3 regions of the Brevibacillus soli genome follow, and region 3 is predicted to be linked to each of the others. Evidence: riboswitches for the same ligand, from Rfam matches in the RefSeq annotation. Region 3 holds a riboswitch; each other region holds the start of a gene.
What was found. A riboswitch is a leader RNA that binds a small molecule or an ion and turns the genes downstream of it on or off. The one in region 3 is predicted to bind cyclic di-GMP.
Positions count from the first base shown of each region.

Region 1: linked by a shared signal. The riboswitch ahead of ACE99V_RS16365 (Flp family type IVb pilin) and the one ahead of ACE99V_RS07415 (sigma 54-interacting transcriptional regulator) in region 3 are both predicted to bind cyclic di-GMP.
Region 2: linked by a shared signal. The riboswitch ahead of ACE99V_RS01940 (PAS domain S-box protein) and the one ahead of ACE99V_RS07415 (sigma 54-interacting transcriptional regulator) in region 3 are both predicted to bind cyclic di-GMP.

Region 1 is NZ_JBIYSM020000042.1:34,614-40,081, reverse strand. Features, by position in the region: partial or broken gene ACE99V_RS16380 (hypothetical protein) at 1-163, shown strand, start outside; gene ACE99V_RS16375 (hypothetical protein) at 184-1,581, opposite strand; gene ACE99V_RS16370 (hypothetical protein) at 1,672-1,821, opposite strand; cyclic di-GMP riboswitch class I at 2,200-2,301, shown strand; gene ACE99V_RS16365 (Flp family type IVb pilin) at 2,343-2,519, shown strand; gene ACE99V_RS16360 (Flp family type IVb pilin) at 2,522-2,737, shown strand; gene ACE99V_RS16355 (A24 family peptidase) at 2,830-3,324, shown strand; gene ACE99V_RS16350 (TadE family protein) at 3,321-3,704, shown strand; gene ACE99V_RS16345 (pilus assembly protein TadG-related protein) at 3,720-4,637, shown strand; gene cpaB (Flp pilus assembly protein CpaB) at 4,651-5,424, shown strand; gene ACE99V_RS16335 (CpaE/TadZ family protein) at 5,437-5,468, shown strand, end outside.
Region 2 is NZ_JBIYSM020000003.1:48,162-53,629, reverse strand. Features, by position in the region: gene ACE99V_RS01950 (sensor domain-containing diguanylate cyclase) at 1-1,147, opposite strand, end outside; gene ACE99V_RS01945 (DUF3870 domain-containing protein) at 1,173-1,505, opposite strand; gene ACE99V_RS01940 (PAS domain S-box protein) at 1,547-3,388, opposite strand; cyclic di-GMP riboswitch class I at 3,476-3,558, opposite strand; gene ACE99V_RS01935 (right-handed parallel beta-helix repeat-containing protein) at 3,761-5,215, shown strand; gene ACE99V_RS01930 (nitrous oxide reductase accessory protein NosL) at 5,212-5,468, shown strand, end outside.
Region 3 is NZ_JBIYSM020000013.1:26,971-32,438, forward strand. Features, by position in the region: gene ACE99V_RS07405 (NfeD family membrane protein) at 1-306, opposite strand, end outside; gene ACE99V_RS07410 (hybrid sensor histidine kinase/response regulator) at 397-2,436, opposite strand; partial or broken gene ACE99V_RS07415 (sigma 54-interacting transcriptional regulator) at 2,438-2,731, opposite strand; gene ACE99V_RS07420 (HD domain-containing phosphohydrolase) at 2,800-2,907, shown strand; cyclic di-GMP riboswitch class I at 3,214-3,296, opposite strand; gene ACE99V_RS07425 (NUDIX domain-containing protein) at 3,448-3,900, opposite strand; gene ACE99V_RS07430 (suppressor of fused domain protein) at 3,900-4,460, opposite strand; gene sufB (Fe-S cluster assembly protein SufB) at 4,540-5,468, opposite strand, start outside.

The sequences.
Region 1 (5,468 bases), on a different contig from region 3:
TGGGGATTTTCCTTTGTTTAAGGACATTATTTCATACACCAGAATTTATAAATTTGGACATCCCATACAGCCGCTAGAAAAGGGTTCGGGGCCCCGCCCGGCGAAAAAAGGGACCCCACTCGGCTCAGCGATAGCTACCGCCGAGTGGGGTGAGAATAGCTAATGCCGGGTGGGTTTTCTTCCTCAGATCAAAAACATGGCCACAATCGTGGTTACCAACAAACCGATCGCGACGGGATACAGGTTGCGCCGTGCCAGCTCGAACGGATCGACGCCGCAGATGGCCGCTGCCGGAATCAGCGCCCAGGGGATGATCGTGCCGCCGCCTACCCAGATCGCCGCCACCTGGCCCAAGGCCGTCAGTGTAGCAGCTCCCGTGCCGAGAGCGGTAGCAAACAGCTGTGCGAGCGAGCCCGCGAGCGTAATGCCAGAGAAGCCGGAACCGTCAAGACCCGTAATCACCCCGACCGCTGTCAACGTCAGGGCGGCCACTTCTTTGCTGAGTGGAATCGTGTGGGCCAGAGCGACCCCCAGATCGTTGACAATGCCGTTGGAGCCGGTTGGAAGCACTTCCCCGAACACCTTCACAAACCCGCTGTCGCCCATGTAGAAAAAGGCTGCGATGGGGATTACCGGACCAAACACTTTAAATCCGAACTGGAACCCTTTGATCAGGTTGGTTGTCACCTGCTCAAGGGCAGCGCTCTTATGTCCGATCAAGGTGATGAGCAGGAGAATCAGCAGAGAAGTTCCGCCAACCAGCGCAGTCGCGTCGCCGCCTTTCAGGTCAAACGAAAACATCGCCATGACGTCCAGTAGAAAGAGCACAGGAACCAGTGCCGCCAGCCAGGTGCGAGCTGTCTCAGAGATGGCAACGCGCGCTTCCGACGGCTGTACTTCGTGAGTAGCCGCCACTTCCTGATTCACACTGAGCAGACCGCTCTTCATATCCTTGCGCAAGTACCAGAACGCGGTGACGGTCGTCACCAACCCCATTACGATGACGAGCGGTACGCTTGCAAAGATCACATCTTCGACAGGGATACCCGCCGCTTTCGCAGTCAAGGTGGGAGCGCCCTGGATGATGAAGTCACCTGACAGGGCGATCCCGTGGCCAAACAGGTTCATTGCAACGGCTACTCCCAGAGCGGGCAGACCCACGCGCAGCGCAACGGGCAGCATCACGGCCCCGATCAGAGCGACGGCAGGAGACGGCCAGAAAAACCAGGAGATCACCATCATCACAATCCCGATTACCCAGTACGCCAATGCAGGGGTTCGCACCAGCCTGGTCATCGGGCGAATCATCGTCTCATTTACGCCCGTTTCGGTCAGGACGTGGCTCATCGCCACAATAATACAAATCACGAGAATCGTAGGTAAAAGTTCGGTGATGGCATAGATGAAGCTGCCAAATATACCTCCCACGGAAGCGGTGATGGAACCGGTCGCCGTGAGACCGAGGAAAGAGATGCCCAAAATGCTTACCAGGCTTGTATCACGCCGCATGATCATCATGCCGATGATCAGGAGTACAAACAGGACGTATACGCCATGCAGCCATACAAGATCAACACCCATGTCTCCCATCCTCCTTTGTCTCGTGTTGCAAGGGATGACCCTTGCTTCACAGTATGCGGAGGGAGGAGCATGGGTGAAAGCGGATACACCCTATGAAAGTTTGCTGTGATGCAGCACGCGCCACACTTCCCACATCAGGTGGTGGGTCACGTGATCAAGCTCCTCCGTGCGGTTGAGGATCTTGTAGATGCGTTCCATCAGGGAGTTGTATTCTTCTTCGGACAACTGAAGCTGAGGCATTTCCCATCCTCCTACGATCAATTTATCCCCATTTTTCCCATCAGACGAGCCTTCCTAATCAGTTCGCCAGGTAGAATTGCATAGCCTGTTTCTTTCAAACTAGATTGCAAGCCCTATTTTTCCCGGAATAACCGACATCTACATACATGAGCATAGCACTACATTAAAAAATGTTAAAAAATAGTAAATGGAATAAAAATAAAGACTTGTCCTACTTCCGCACTATCGCCTGAGACTGATGAAGGAGGTCTGAAGAACGTCGTATTTCCAGATATTGTCTCGAGGTAAGTTCTGGAAATCTGTCTTCAGGCAGGGATAAAATTCCATCTTTCAGCATGTTTATTCGACATATTTTGACGGTATAGTGAGAGTGCAAGCAGCATACAGAGGCAAACCTGTCGAAAGTCAGGGACGCAAAGCCACGGGTCTACGTCCAGTCATTCTACCTGAGCAGCTGGATAAGACAGCCGGGTTGCCCTCCAATATTCGCTTGCAAACACATATCAAAAGGAGGAAAAAGTATGGAAATCGTAAAGCGCATGTTTGTCGAGGAAGAGGGACAAGGAATGGTGGAGTATGGTCTGATTATCGGCCTGATTGCCATTCTTCTGATCGGCGGCCTTACTGCAATGCGAGGCGGTTTGGAAAACATCTTTGGCGACATCGGCACCACCCTTACGAATACAAACGCTCCGTAGGAATGAAGTTGGTTGCCCTGACAGAGTTCATGGATCGAATGGTGTGGGAAGAAGACGGACAAGGCCTGGTGGAATACAGCCTGACCATCTTTTTGATCGCCATTGTTCTGGTTAGTTCGCTCAGTCAAGTACAAGTCAGTCTTTCGACAATTTACACAAGAATCCTGGAAGCATTCAACGAAACAAATCAAGGTACATCAGTCAGCCCGACGAACTAATCAATTATTCGTACCCTAATCGAGAAAGTCCTACTCCGCTGGGGTAGGGCTTTCCTATATCCTGATGCCTGGTAAAGAAGGAGCGGTTCTGCATGACGATAGGCATTGATCTGATGGTCTTATTACCTCTCCTGTTCGTTGCCATGTGGCTTGATCTCCGGTACCGACGAATTCCCAACTGGCTTACGTTTTCCGGTATCCTGTCCGCTTTTCTTGTTCACGGGCTGGAAAAAGGGACCGCCGGTTTGCTTCCAACTGCAATCGGATTTGTCGCAGGAGTACTCATTCTCCTCATTCCCTTTGCCAAAGGCGGCATGGGGGCGGGAGACGTAAAACTGCTCGCGATGATCGGCGCTTGGATGGGGGTTCAGTTCCTTTTTCCTGCCTGTTTGTGGATGGGTATGGTCGGGCTTTTTCTATCATTATACGCGATTTGGCGCGAGCGAATCTGGAGACTGGCCTTGTACGGATTGTCGTTGAAAGGTGTCACAACAGGTGTAAAAGTGCCATATGGAATCGCGATCGGCCTCGGTACCTTGATCGAGATTGGCAGAAACGTCTGGAAGTCGGGAGGCGGGGCGTTGTGATTCGCGATGAAAAAGGGTCCGCCCTGGTTGAGATGGCGTTGGTGATGCCCATTCTCCTGCTGCTTTTGTGCGGCATTGTGGAATTTGGGAGGGTGTTTCACGCATACATCGTTGTTCAGCAAGCTGCGCGAGATGCGGTCCGTTACGCAAGTCTGGGCAGCAGTAACGACGTTTTGCAATCCGTGATTGAACAGGACATGACGTCTCTTGATGTAACACGCATGCGTTATGAAGTGCGGCCAAGCGAAAGCGAGAGGACGGCCGGAGAAACGGTCACCGTTGACATTACCTACGATCACGCGCTGTTAATACCCTATCTGCGCGGAGTGATCCCGGATACCATATCGCTGAACTCCGAGATTTCCATGCGAATGGAGTAGGAGGATGGAACGAGAATGAAAAAGATTGGGTATCGATTGCTTCGTGAGGAAAACGGCAATGTCAGCCTGATCGTGGCAGGGGGAATGGTTGTTTTTTTATTGTTCCTTGCTCTCGTCGCTGACGTCGGCATGTTATACGTACGGCAGCAAAAGCTGCAAAATGCGTTGGATGCTGGCGTGTTGGCCGGCATTCAGAAAATCATCTACTCGAAGGCGGAAGCGGAAGAGACGGCACGATTCTATGTGCAATCAAACGGCGCGGGCTCGTTTGGTGTGGAGGCAGATCCTGCGAAGCTAACGATTTCCGCAGACGGAGAAGAGACGGTATCGCTTTCGTTTGCCAAGATCATGGGAGTGAACGCATCCCATGTCCGGGCGGACGCAAAAGCACGAGCGGGGACAACGGTAGCGATGACAGGATTGGTGCCGATCGGCGTACCCGATCAGACGTTTAAGTACGGTCAGCTTTATGAACTAAGTGAAGAAGCGGGAGAGGGCTACTCGGGTAATTACGGCTTCCTGGATCTTGGCGGCGGAGGAGCGAGTGCTCTGACGAATAATATTCGCTACGGGTACGAAGGAGAGATTGAAGTTGGAGACAAAATTCCTACCAAAACAGGAATTAATCACGGTCCTGTAAAAGGGGCGATTCAATTCCGAATGGATCAAGATATAGACAGATCCGAGTGCCAATCCTATCAAACCGCCGACCGCAGCTGCCATAGAATCATGTTCCTTCCGGTCATTGACTCCCTCGATGTCAACGGCAAAAAACCAGTCACCGTCTTGGGTTTTGCTGCTTTTTTTCTGGAAGGAACAGAGGGAAGCGGCGGAGACATGATCATTACAGGCAGGTTTTTACGCATGGTAACTCCGGGAGAGCTCGGGTCAGGGAAAAATTACGGCGTTTACTCAGTAAAATTAACGGAATAACCGAGGTGAAGCCATGAAACGAAAGGGAAGCCTGCTGATCATATCCATCTTGTGTGCGATGGTAACCACCTATTTGATCTACATGTTTTTGCAGCAAAAAGTGAAGGAAGCAAGTCCCAAGGAAACCACACGCACCGTTATCGTAGCAGCGACCACCATTCCGCCGCACACGATCATTACCGACAAGATGGTGAAGCCGGTACAGGTCCACTGGAAAAGCATACATTCCGATGCCGTAACAGATATGTCGGGAGTTGTTGGAATGGTCAGCTTGCAAACATTTGTCGAAGATGAGGTCATCTTACGGCCAAAAGTGGCCAAGGTCCAGGGTTCCAACCTGTTCGCCATGCAAATTCCCGACGGGCTTAGAGCCATGAGCATTTCGTACTCCAATGTCAAAGGAGCAGGTGGTTTGATTGTGCCGGGAGATCGCGTGGACGTGCTGGTAGCGTATACGGCAGAAGATTTAAAAATTTCTCAGGACATCGTCAAAGTGACTCTGCAAAACATCCCGGTACTGGCGGTGGGAAAAGTTCACGAGGAACCCATTGATCAAAAACCTCAAAGTCAACAGTCAGAAGGCAAAGACGACGCCAAAAAATCGGCAGAGGACGGCAAGAAGGAACAGGGGGGCTCCACCATCACGCTTGCCGTTACGCCATCGCAAGCGGAATCACTTGGCTTTGCTGAATCGTATGGTGAAATCCGCCTTCTGCTGCGGGCCCCGCAGGACAAGAAAAACGTGAATACGTTTGGCGTTCAGACGAATACAGCCTTAATGCGATAGGAGGGGAGTCAGTTGCCGGCGATTCGTGTATTGTTAGTGGATGA
Region 2 (5,468 bases), on a different contig from region 3:
CGGCAGCCCGCTTCAAGTCGTCGGCCCCGTCGGCATGCTCGGGAAAGCGGGCCACTCCGGCGCTGACGGAAACGGGAATCAACTGATGCTCGAACTGCAGCGGATGCTCTCCCAGATAGTCCATGATCCGCCTGACTTTCTGCTCGGCGTCGACGAGCGAGGAACGGACTGACAGAATCATAAACTCGTCTCCTGCATAGCGGTATGCCGAGTCCGTTCGTTCCATGCACGCTACCATCGCTTCCGCCACTTTCTGAATTAATGCGTCTCCCATATGATGACCGAACTGGTCGTTGACCTCTTTTAAATTGTCCGAGTCCAGCATGATCAGCGTAACTTCCTGGCCGGGTACCGCCAGAAACCGCTCCAAGTCCTGATGAAAGGCGCGGTAGTTTTTGATTTTGGTCAGCTCGTCCTTGATCGACATTTGATAAACCTTGTCGTAGAGCCGGGCCGTTTCAATGGCGCTGGCCACCTGAAAGCCGATGATTTTCAACAGTTCCTCGTGCTCCTGTTTATAGGCGAACTCCTGATAGGATTGGGCGGAAATAACGCCTTTCACCTGGTCTTTAAGCAGCATCGGGACAAAAATGCATGTGTTGGTGTCGTTGTTTGCATCCCCCCAGCGAACATAAGTAAACGGGTCGGACTCGTCGTGGGTGCGAATATGGATGGTTTCCCTGGTTTGGATGACCTTGGAGACAAAGCCGTCTCCGAATTGCAGCGTAACAGGTCCGTACTTGACTCCGTTGTCAATGCCGATCGGGATGCGGATCTGCGCATCATTCTCATCGTAAAACGCGATGAAAAAGGCATCCGTCCGCATCACGCGGGAAACCAGCTCAAATGCTTTCCAGATAATCTGCTCTTCCTCAAAGGTTTTGGTAAACGTCTGCCCGAGATCGTGCAAAATTTTCAAATGTTCGGAAATCCAGAGCATCTGTTTTACTTTTTCGTTTAGTTTGACAATTTCGTTCAGAAGCAGATGGTGCAACCTTGTCTCCTGTTGAGGCAACTCCGCTGCGATATCCTGCGCCAACCGGTTGATCTCGGCATGCTCCAGCGTTTCAATTCGGTTCAGCATGGACCGATACCGAACCAGCAGTTCATTCGAAAATGATTCCATGATGGAAGCTTCTTCGCGCATTCACAACCCTCCGCCCCTGCTCTCTTTATGCTTGTTTTCTCATCTCGTGATAACGATCCACTGCTGCCCGAATGGCCTGCAGAACCGCTCCCTGCCCCGGGGCCAGAAAGCGCTCCTGTATGACCTGGGGAATGTCTCCCAAACCGTCGGCAATGCTTTTCCCGCGGAGCAATCCGGCCAGATAATCACTCGTTTTATCCATCACAAAGGTAAATGAGGCATCGCAAATCTCTTCGTTTTCAACGTCGATAATCAACACGCAGCCCACCATCGTGGACACCTCGTAAAGCGTCGTTCCTTTCGGGATCTGAGCAAAACCCGCCGCGAGAACGGTGTTTTTGTCTGCATAATCTGTCATCAATGCGCACCTCTATCCAGATAAATCCTGATGCCAATCTGTCAATTGGCAGGGATCGTCACTTCCACCACGGTGCCCTCTCCCTGCTTGCTCATCATCCGTACATGCCCCCGGTGATTTTGAATGATCCGGTAGCTGATCATAAGACCAAGCCCTGTCCCTTTTTCCTTGGTGGTATAGAACGGCTCGCCCAGTTTGGGAATCAGCTCCTCGGGGATCCCCACTCCGCTGTCTTCAAAGCGGATGACGACCTGATCACCGTGGCGCCGCACGCCAATGACAATGTCGCCGCCATTTGGCATCGCTTCTATGCTGTTTTTCAGAAAGTTGATAAATGCCTGTTTCAACTGGTTTTCGTCGCAGCAAATTGGGGGGATTTCCGTTTCCAGTATCAGTTGAATCTGCACTTTTTTCAAGATCGCTTCCGTATCAAGCAGAGTCACCACATGCCTCAACAGGTTGGCCAAATCCCTCTCCTTGAACGAGGTGGAATGAGGTTTTGCCAGCACCAGCAGTTCGCTGACAATCAGTTCGATACGGGTTAGTTCTGACGACATGATGGAAAAGTACTCCTGCTTCTCTCTGCCGTCCGTCTGCATCAGCTGCAAAAAGCCTTTCAACGAGGTTAACGGGTTGCGTATTTCATGAGCGATTCCCGCGGCCAATTGTCCGACCAGCGTAAGTTTCTCGGAGTTCTGCAGAAGTTCCTGGGTCCGCTTGCGTTCGGTAATGTCTCGAACGATGACGTGCACCGCCGGCTGATCCTTGTAGATGGTCGCTATGCCTTTCACTTCCACGTCTATGATTTTGCCGTCGAGGCGAATGAACTTCTGCTCAATCAGTTCCACTTCCTCGTCTAGCGTTACTTTTTGCAACTGTTCCATTATCGTATCATGGTAGTCATTCTGAATGAATGAAAACAACGGGCGTCCAACCAGTTCTTCCTTGGAACCGGCGCCCAAGAGCTTCATTCCCGCCTTATTGATGTAGACAATCAGGCCATCACGGCAGATCATGACGGTCTCGGGTGAGTGTTCAACCAGGCGGCGGTAGCGCTTCTCTCTTTTCCTCAGTTCTTCCTCGGCGTTTTTCCGCTCGTGAATATCTCGCGAAATGCCAATAAATTCCCTGATTCTGCCGGTTCGCTCGTCGTGTACACCCTTGCAGGTTGTTTCCACCCACTTGAACTCGCCTGCCTTGGACTTGATCCGGTTGGTGACAGTAAAGATTCGCCCATCGGCAAGCAGCATCTGGTGCAGATCGCTGAGTGCCTGTACATCGTCGGGATGAATAAATTCAAACAAGGAGTGACCCAACAGATCGTCGGGCACATATCCCAAGAGGGGATAGCATGCCGGTGAAGCGTACAGACAAATCCCTTCGGGTGAGAACTTGGTGATCATGTCGGAAGAATGTTCGGCAATCAGGCGATACCGTTCTTCGCTTTCCCGCAGCTTCTCCTTTTTCTGGATATCGTGCGTGATATCTCGGGTAATGGCGTAAACGCCTGCAATCTGGCCGTCGGCGACAATCGGGAAATTCTTTATGTAGACCTCAATGGAGTGACCCTGCTTATGGACGATGGTTGTCTCGTATTCTTGCAGGTTTCCTTCCGCCGCCTGCCGGAAATGATAGAGTGTGGCTTCCAGCATGTTCGGCTCAATAAACTGCACAAAGGACATGGACCGCAATTCCTCCAGCAAATAGCCGGTCAGCTTCTCACACATGGCGTTTCCGCCGAGAAAGCGGCCGTCCAGGTCCAATGCGTACACTGCGTCAGGGTTATGCTCAAAAAGCGAATGGTATAGTTGCTCAATCCCTTGATGCTCTCTGAAAAACTGCTTTCGAAGCCCGAATGTTCTTCTTGCAAGCACGTCACTCATAGTTTCCCTACCCTTCTTCCGGACGCAGAAAATGGCTACTCCTTACACGGAAATAGCCATCGGTCTTTTCAAACAGTGAAAAAACCTTTCGGTAACCCGGCCATCTTAGCGAACACCTTAGACCCGTGGCTTTGCGTCCCCATCTTTCAACGGGTTTGCCTTTTCGAAGAATTTTCGTTTGACAAAATATTTTATTGTAGTTCCTATTATACATCCTATCTTTCCAATTTCAATCAGGCGTTTCCAAATTTTTGCTCGTGATCATCCTCGGCTCCCCCACGCATGGAGTTGTCAAAACAGGAAACGTTACTGATTTCGTCAAATTTACTAGCCCGGTCGAGTCATTTCAAACGGACCGAGAATTGATATTCTGTGAGTGTAGGTATCAAGGCTAAAAACAAGGGGGGAGAAAACCTGTTCAGGAAAGGGAACAACCGCAGCATTCACCGCCTTCTGTTGGTGACAGCGATCGCCGTTTGGACGCTTTCCGGACTCGGGATTGCTACCGCTGCTCCAATATCCTTGCAGGCTATGGTTGATCAGGCAAAGCCAGGCGAAACCATAACCATCCCAGCAGGAAAATATGAAGGACCGATTCGGGTTGAGCATCCCGTCGTTTTACAAGCGCAGGGTACAGTTGAGATCATCAGTACCGGCAGTGAGAGCGTCATGACCATCCTCTCCGATCGCGTCACGGTTCGGGGCATTCATATCGTGGACACCCGTTTGAACGGATCCAATGCGTCTCTGGTCGTCAAGGGGAGCCATAATGTCTTGGAGCGCATTACGATTGAAACGATGGGGACAGGAATCCAGCTGCGGGATGCGCACGACAATACCTTGCGGGAGCTGCGTGTGGTGGGAAAAGTGGAAGACAGTGAGCAACCCTACTATAGCGGAGGGCACAATCACGGCGATCAGGCAAACCCGACAGGGAAAGACGCGGCAAAACGTCTGGTGGATCCGGTCAAAAAAGGAAACGGCATTGATTTGGACCAGTCCCATCGGAACCGGATTGTGTCCAGCAGCGTTGACAACATGTTTGACGGAATTTATTTGGAGAATAGTAATTTTAACTATATCGAAAACAATCGCGTGGAAAGATCCCGCTACGGCTATCACTTTATGGGTGTGGAAAACATGTGGTTACTGCACAATACGGGGAGCCAAAACGTGACGGGAGCCATGCTGATGGAAACGACGAAAGCTGTGGTGCGCGACAACCGTTTTGTCAAACAGAGCGATAATCCCAACTCCCAGGGAATCCTCCTGTTTGATGTCACGGACTCGCAGATCGTAAGCAACAGGATCGAGGGAAATCGCGTTGGCATGTATGTGGAAAAATCCAGCGGCAACCGCTTTCTGGGGAACCAAATCAAACAGAACTTTATCGGCATGCAGGTAAGAGAATCGTCGGAAAATGTCGTGACGAAAAACGATTTTGTTTCCAACGTCATTCAAGCCCAAGCCCAAGACAGCAAGAACAACAAGCTGGACGGCAACTACTGGGATAACATGCAGGGCATCGATCTGGATGAAGACGGTCAAAGCAATCTCCCGTACGAAATGAATCCGTTCTTCCTGGCCTTGACCGAAGCAGTACCGCCGTATCAACTGTTCTTTCAAGCCCCCGGATTTGTTTTTTTGGAAGGGTTGTTTACTACCGGTTCGGGGACGACGATCAGGGACGAGGCCCCGTTGATGAGACCGGCATTGGCGCAAATGGAGAGCCCAGAGCCGGTCCAGCATGTAGAGCTACTCGGACTCAGTACGCTGTTGATCTTGGGAACCTGTTTAAACATGTATGTAGGGGTGAGAAGGAAATGAAAAAACTGTGGATGGTGTTCGTAGCGCTGATGACCATTTCCGTACTGATGGCGGGATGCGGCAAGCAAGAGGCACAGCCGGTTGACATAGCGGAGGGCGTTGATAAATGTGAAGTATGTCACATGCACATTGCCAATGACCATCATGCGACGGAAATCGTGCTAAAAGACGGAAAAACGTTGAAATTTGATGATATCGGGTGCATGTATCGCTGGTTGAAGGAAAACGGCAAAGAACAGGTGGATGTTCAGTT
Region 3 (5,468 bases):
GCCGGTAGAGGCTTCCGCATCACTCATCGGCTCCACCCAGATGAAATACGCTGCGATGGCCAAAGCAACGCCCCCGATGGCTGCCAGAGCGAGCGACGTCAGCGGGGAGTACGAGGTTAACCGGGAAAGCAGAAACCCCGCCCCGCCAAATGCGGTCAAACCGCTCACCCACAAAACCGGCTGCAGCACAGGCAGATGGGCGTGGTTCAGCCAATCGGATGCAGCATCCCCCAGGAACAGCGTCACAAAGGTATAAACAAGTCCAACCCCGATACAGATGAGATAGATGGAATCCAGCCAGGACACGACTGTCACACCCTTCCAGTTTTTCCTCATCTTTTCATACGGATGACCGGGCAAAAGGTTACATTGATTTGAATGTGAATGGTACATCTCTTATTTCAAGTACTGCAAGTGAATCGGGATATATCTACCCAGACAGGAATAGAACGCCTGTTTTGTGAAAGGTTTGGAAAGATGCGCAGTGCATCCGGCTTCCACACTCCTCTGAATGTCTTCAGGCAGCGCATGGGCCGTTAAGGCAATGACAGGCGTTGGAGATCGTCCATTCTCCATTTCCCAGCGTCGAATCGCCTGCGTCACGCTGTATCCATCCATGATCGGCATCTGAATATCCATGAGTACCACATCGTATGGTTTCGATTGAAAAAGTTCGACTGCCCTCTGTCCATCTTCGGCTTCATCAACTTGTACAGGAAGTTTTGAGAGAAATACCTTGATCAGCTTTCGGTTCTCCTGAGAATCGTCCACCAGCAAGATCCTGACTGACTCCATGTCGACGGGAGAGACTTCCTGTTTTTCCACAGCCTGTTCAACAGAAGCTTCTGTGGAAACTCCGAGAGTAAGGGTAAAGGAGAAAGTACTTCCCATCCCCGGTTCACTTTCAACCGATATCGTTCCCCCCATTTTTTCAATAAGATGTTTGGAGATGGTTAGTCCCAAGCCGCTTCCTCCAAATTGTCTGGAAATGGAAGAGTCCGCCTGGGAAAATTGCTCAAAGATCGTTTCGATATGTTCCCGTGCAATGCCGATACCCGTATCGCGAATGGTAAACAGGAGAGTCGCTTCGTCTTCCGTGCCGCCGACCCGTTCAAGGTGAACCCTGACACTCCCCTGCTCCGTATACTTGATGGCGTTTCCGATGAGATTCACCAATATTTGCCTGAGTCGATCCGAATCTCCCACAACTACAGGCGGGACGGAGGAGGAAACCGAGTACGTCAAGGAGAGCCCTTTCTTCTCCCCAAGAACGGTCAAGAGCTGTGCGGCCTCTTTCATGAAAGTCGAGATGGAAAAGGATCGCTTGTTCAGAGGGATCTTGCCGAATTCCAGCCGCGTAAGATCAAGGAGGTCGTTAATTAATACCAGAAGCGCATTGCCCGCTGTCTGTGCCGTATGGAGATACTCACGCTGTGTGGTTGTGAGTGTGGTCTGCTGCAGCAATTCCAGCATTCCTAACGTAGAGTGGAGGGGTGTTCGCAACTCATGACTCATCATCGCCAAAAAGGTGGACTTCGCCTGCGAAAGCTTCAACGCCTCATCCCTTGCCGCTTCCAGTTCCTTTTCCAATCGGACTCGGTCCGTAATATCTGTCGCATACCCGGCAATTCCCAATACATCAGCATTTTCATGGAGCGGGATGGGTTTGACAACCGCTTGATAAAATTCTTCTCCCACATTGATCTCAAACTGGACCGTTTCCCCATGAAAGGCCTGCAAGAGTTCCCTCTCATGTCTCTTCAGCAGAGGCAGCACCTGATCATAGGGCAGCAGTTGATCCATCAGCGGTTTGCCTCCCATTTTTTCAAGCGATGTCCCTTCCAGATACGTAAACGAGATGGCGCCCTGATCGTTCCGCTGGCACTTGAACAGCAGATTGGGCAGCATGTCCATCGAGCGTTTAAACTGTTCCGCCAGCTCCAGCCGCTTTCGCTCCATACTCAGCAAGTAGATTTGCTTTCTCGTGATTCTCCACAGAATGGCCACCAGGGAGATTCCGGAAACCAGCAGCAAACCGCTGAAGAACAGATTCAAATTAAAGATGGTTGTTTCCAGTCGTTTTTCGTTTTGTACGATAACCAGTACTCTTTGAGCAGGCAACGGGATGTAATGTTTTCGCAGGAAAAGATTGTCTCGTGTGAACGTTTGACTTTGACTCTCGTATGTTTCCAGGAGAAGGGAAATCTTTTCCCTGTCCTGCGGCAGGTAATACTCATTGGAACCATAGAGAATCGGGAGGTCTGTTTGCGGTTCGATCACCCGGTTTTTCCTTCCCTTTAACCAGGCCGGTCCGTTGAGAATACTAATCTCTTCAATATCTTCATACTGTTTATATAATTCGATTATGAATTCGGCAATTCCGGAAAAATTGATTAATCGTTCAAGGTCTCCCGAATGCAGGTACGGGTTGATCATGTATTCCGTCGTACCGTCGTTCCTGAATCACGCGAAGCAGCTTCGTCTGCATCTCAAGGGGCATGTCTCCGATTTCATCGAGAAAAAGGGTGCCGTCGTTTGCCATTTCAAAATAACCGGGCTTTCCATTTTTCTTTGCCCCGGTAAAGGCTCCCTCTTCATAACCAAACTGTTCTGCCTCAAACAAATCCCTGGGTATGGCAGAACAGTTCAGGGCAATGAAGGGACCTTTCCTTCTGTCACTCTCATGATGAACCGCTTGGGCAAACACTTCCTTACCCGTCCCGCTTTCCCCGGAAAAACCGCCCTGCTTGATCATCTTTGGAAGCGCAGGGGGAAATTTACCATTGACGAAGAGAATGAATATCGAAAGCATGTCCAGAAATGGAATTGATGAGTACCATTATCCTCCATCAACATGAGCATTTTGATGGAACCGGGTTTCCTGACGGGTTAAAGCAAACATCATAAAAAAAGCTTCGATTGAAGCCCTCTCGAAGAAGCTGGTTCTTCGTTAGAGGAAACTTTTTATGCGTTCCGGAAAGTTTATTTCAGGACGCTTTCACACGGTGAAGCCCTTAAACTTTCCTACACGATAAGAAAAATCGCTCTACCCGCAAGGCAGAGCGATTTTTTCTTAAAAAACGGATTCGAAACGCAAGACTATTTTCTCGGGAATGGTGCTGTTGCTACAATCACCGTAGTAGCAACGAGAAGAAGGGTGACGAACCATGGCTTGGCCATCCACTTTTGCATAGATCTTCCTCCATTCATGTAGATTGCACCATAACATGACCATTTCGGACGAAGTCCCTGTAGCTTTGCGTCACCCCTTTTCAGGGGTTTTGCCCTTTTCGGTGCTGCTGTTTTTAAAAGCAAGAAGTGTGCCAACCACGGATTCTTCTTGGAATCACGTCTTTTCTCGTTTTCTCAGTGAGAATCTATCTATTTTTTAGAAACCTGTTTATATTTTAGCTGGATCCCCGGCTTTGCTTTCATGAAAGTCCGTCCTTATATCACGTTTCCGATGTAATCAGGTTTGTAATCCGGTTCGCTCAGAGCCTTGATCACCTGATCACGCCGAATCAGGTTGTACAACGGACAGCTGCGAAACTGGTCCAAGGTCACCCAGCCAGACCAGACGATCTGTTCGTCGTCTACACCGCCGGGGATGGGCGTGGAATCCTCCCCTACCGGTCTTGCCAGCACGCCTACGCCTACCGTATGTTTTCCGTCCCCGGATTTATCGATACGTTCGTCCAGCCAAAGCATCCGCACAAATTCCACCAGGACGCCGGTTTCCTCCCACACCTCGCGCCTCGTCGCCTCCGGAATGGTTTCCAGATATTCCACGCTGCCGCCGGGGAGGCTGTAATAAAGCTCATTACCGGACTTTTCTTTAATCAACAAGATGCTTCCCTGATGCTCCACCACGACCGTCACTCGCATCTTAATCGGATTCATCACGCGCCCTCTCCCTCTTGGATGGCAGGGGAACGGGCAAAATCCAGCGAATCTACCTGTGCCAGCCGGAAAACAGCCTCCAAGGCCTCCAAGCCCTCCCGTGCCAAAAATTCCGCCTCCGCTTCGGCGATGGCGTGGATCATCATCATGTGCACCACGTCGCTGCCATTGGTAAAACAGGCAAAGTCCTCCTCCTCAAAATAGGCCGGAGTCACCAGCCCTTTGTTTAACTGCGACCCTTTGGCCACCGGTCCGCACAGCGGAATCACGTCACCGGATTGGAGCGGGAGTCCCTTTTGCTCCCATCGTTTTTGTACCTGCCGGGCTGCATGTCCCAGGATCGGGATCAACCGTGGTTCAAACCGGTACGAGTACATGGCACATTCCGTTTTGCCGGTGCGATGCAATTCCAGCGTAACGTACGTCCACCATCCCCGTTTGCGTGTCGCGGGGAAGACAGCCAGCAGCACATCCGCTTCTTCCGTCTGGTACAAGTCACCTTCACAGCGAAACATTCGCGTACAATGAGAGAGAATCTGGTTTACCACATTCCTATTCATATGAGATATTTCCTCCAAACAGGTATGTACGTGGAAAAAAGCATGCCTTCCGCAAAAGGCATGCTTCTTCCACACTGTCTTACCCGATGGAGCCCTCCATCTCGAACTTGATCAGTCGGTTCATTTCAACCGCGTACTCCATCGGCAGTTCTTTCGTAAACGGCTCGATGAAGCCCATGACGATCATCTCGGTTGCTTCCGCTTCGGTGAGACCGCGGCTCATCAGGTAGAAGAGCTGATCCTCGGACACTTTGGAAACGGTCGCTTCGTGCTCCAGAGTAATGTTGTCGTTCATGATTTCGTTGTACGGAATCGTGTCGGACGTGGACAACTTATCCAAAATCAGCGTGTCGCACTTGATGTTGGACTTGGAGCCGTCCGACTTGCGGCCGAACTGTGCCAGACCGCGGTAGGTCACCTTTCCGCCGTCGCGGGAGATCGACTTGGAAATGATTGTGGACGTGCAGTCCGGAGCCAGGTGAATCATTTTCGCGCCGGCGTCCTGATGCTGTCCTTTGCCCGCAACCGCGATGGAGAGAACGGTGCCTTTGGCGCGTGGCCCCTTCATCACGACGGCCGGATATTTCATGGTCAGCTTGGAGCCGATGTTGCCGTCAATCCACTCCATGGTGGCATCCGCATAGGCAACTGCGCGTTTGGTCACGAGGTTGTACACGTTGTTGGACCAGTTTTGGATGGTGGTGTAGCGGCAGCGACCGCGCTCTTTTACGATGATCTCAACGACTGCCGAGTGCAGCGAGTCCGTGCTGTAAATCGGCGCTGTACAGCCCTCTACGTAGTGAACGAAGGCGTCTTCGTCGACGATGATCAGCGTACGCTCGAACTGACCCATGTTCTCCGAGTTGATGCGGAAGTACGCCTGCAGCGGAGTTTCCACCTTCACGCCTTTTGGCACGTAGATGAAGGAACCGCCGGACCACACAGCCGAGTTCAGAGCCGCAAACTTGTTGTCAGCAGGCGGGATCACGGTAGCAAAGTATTCCTTCA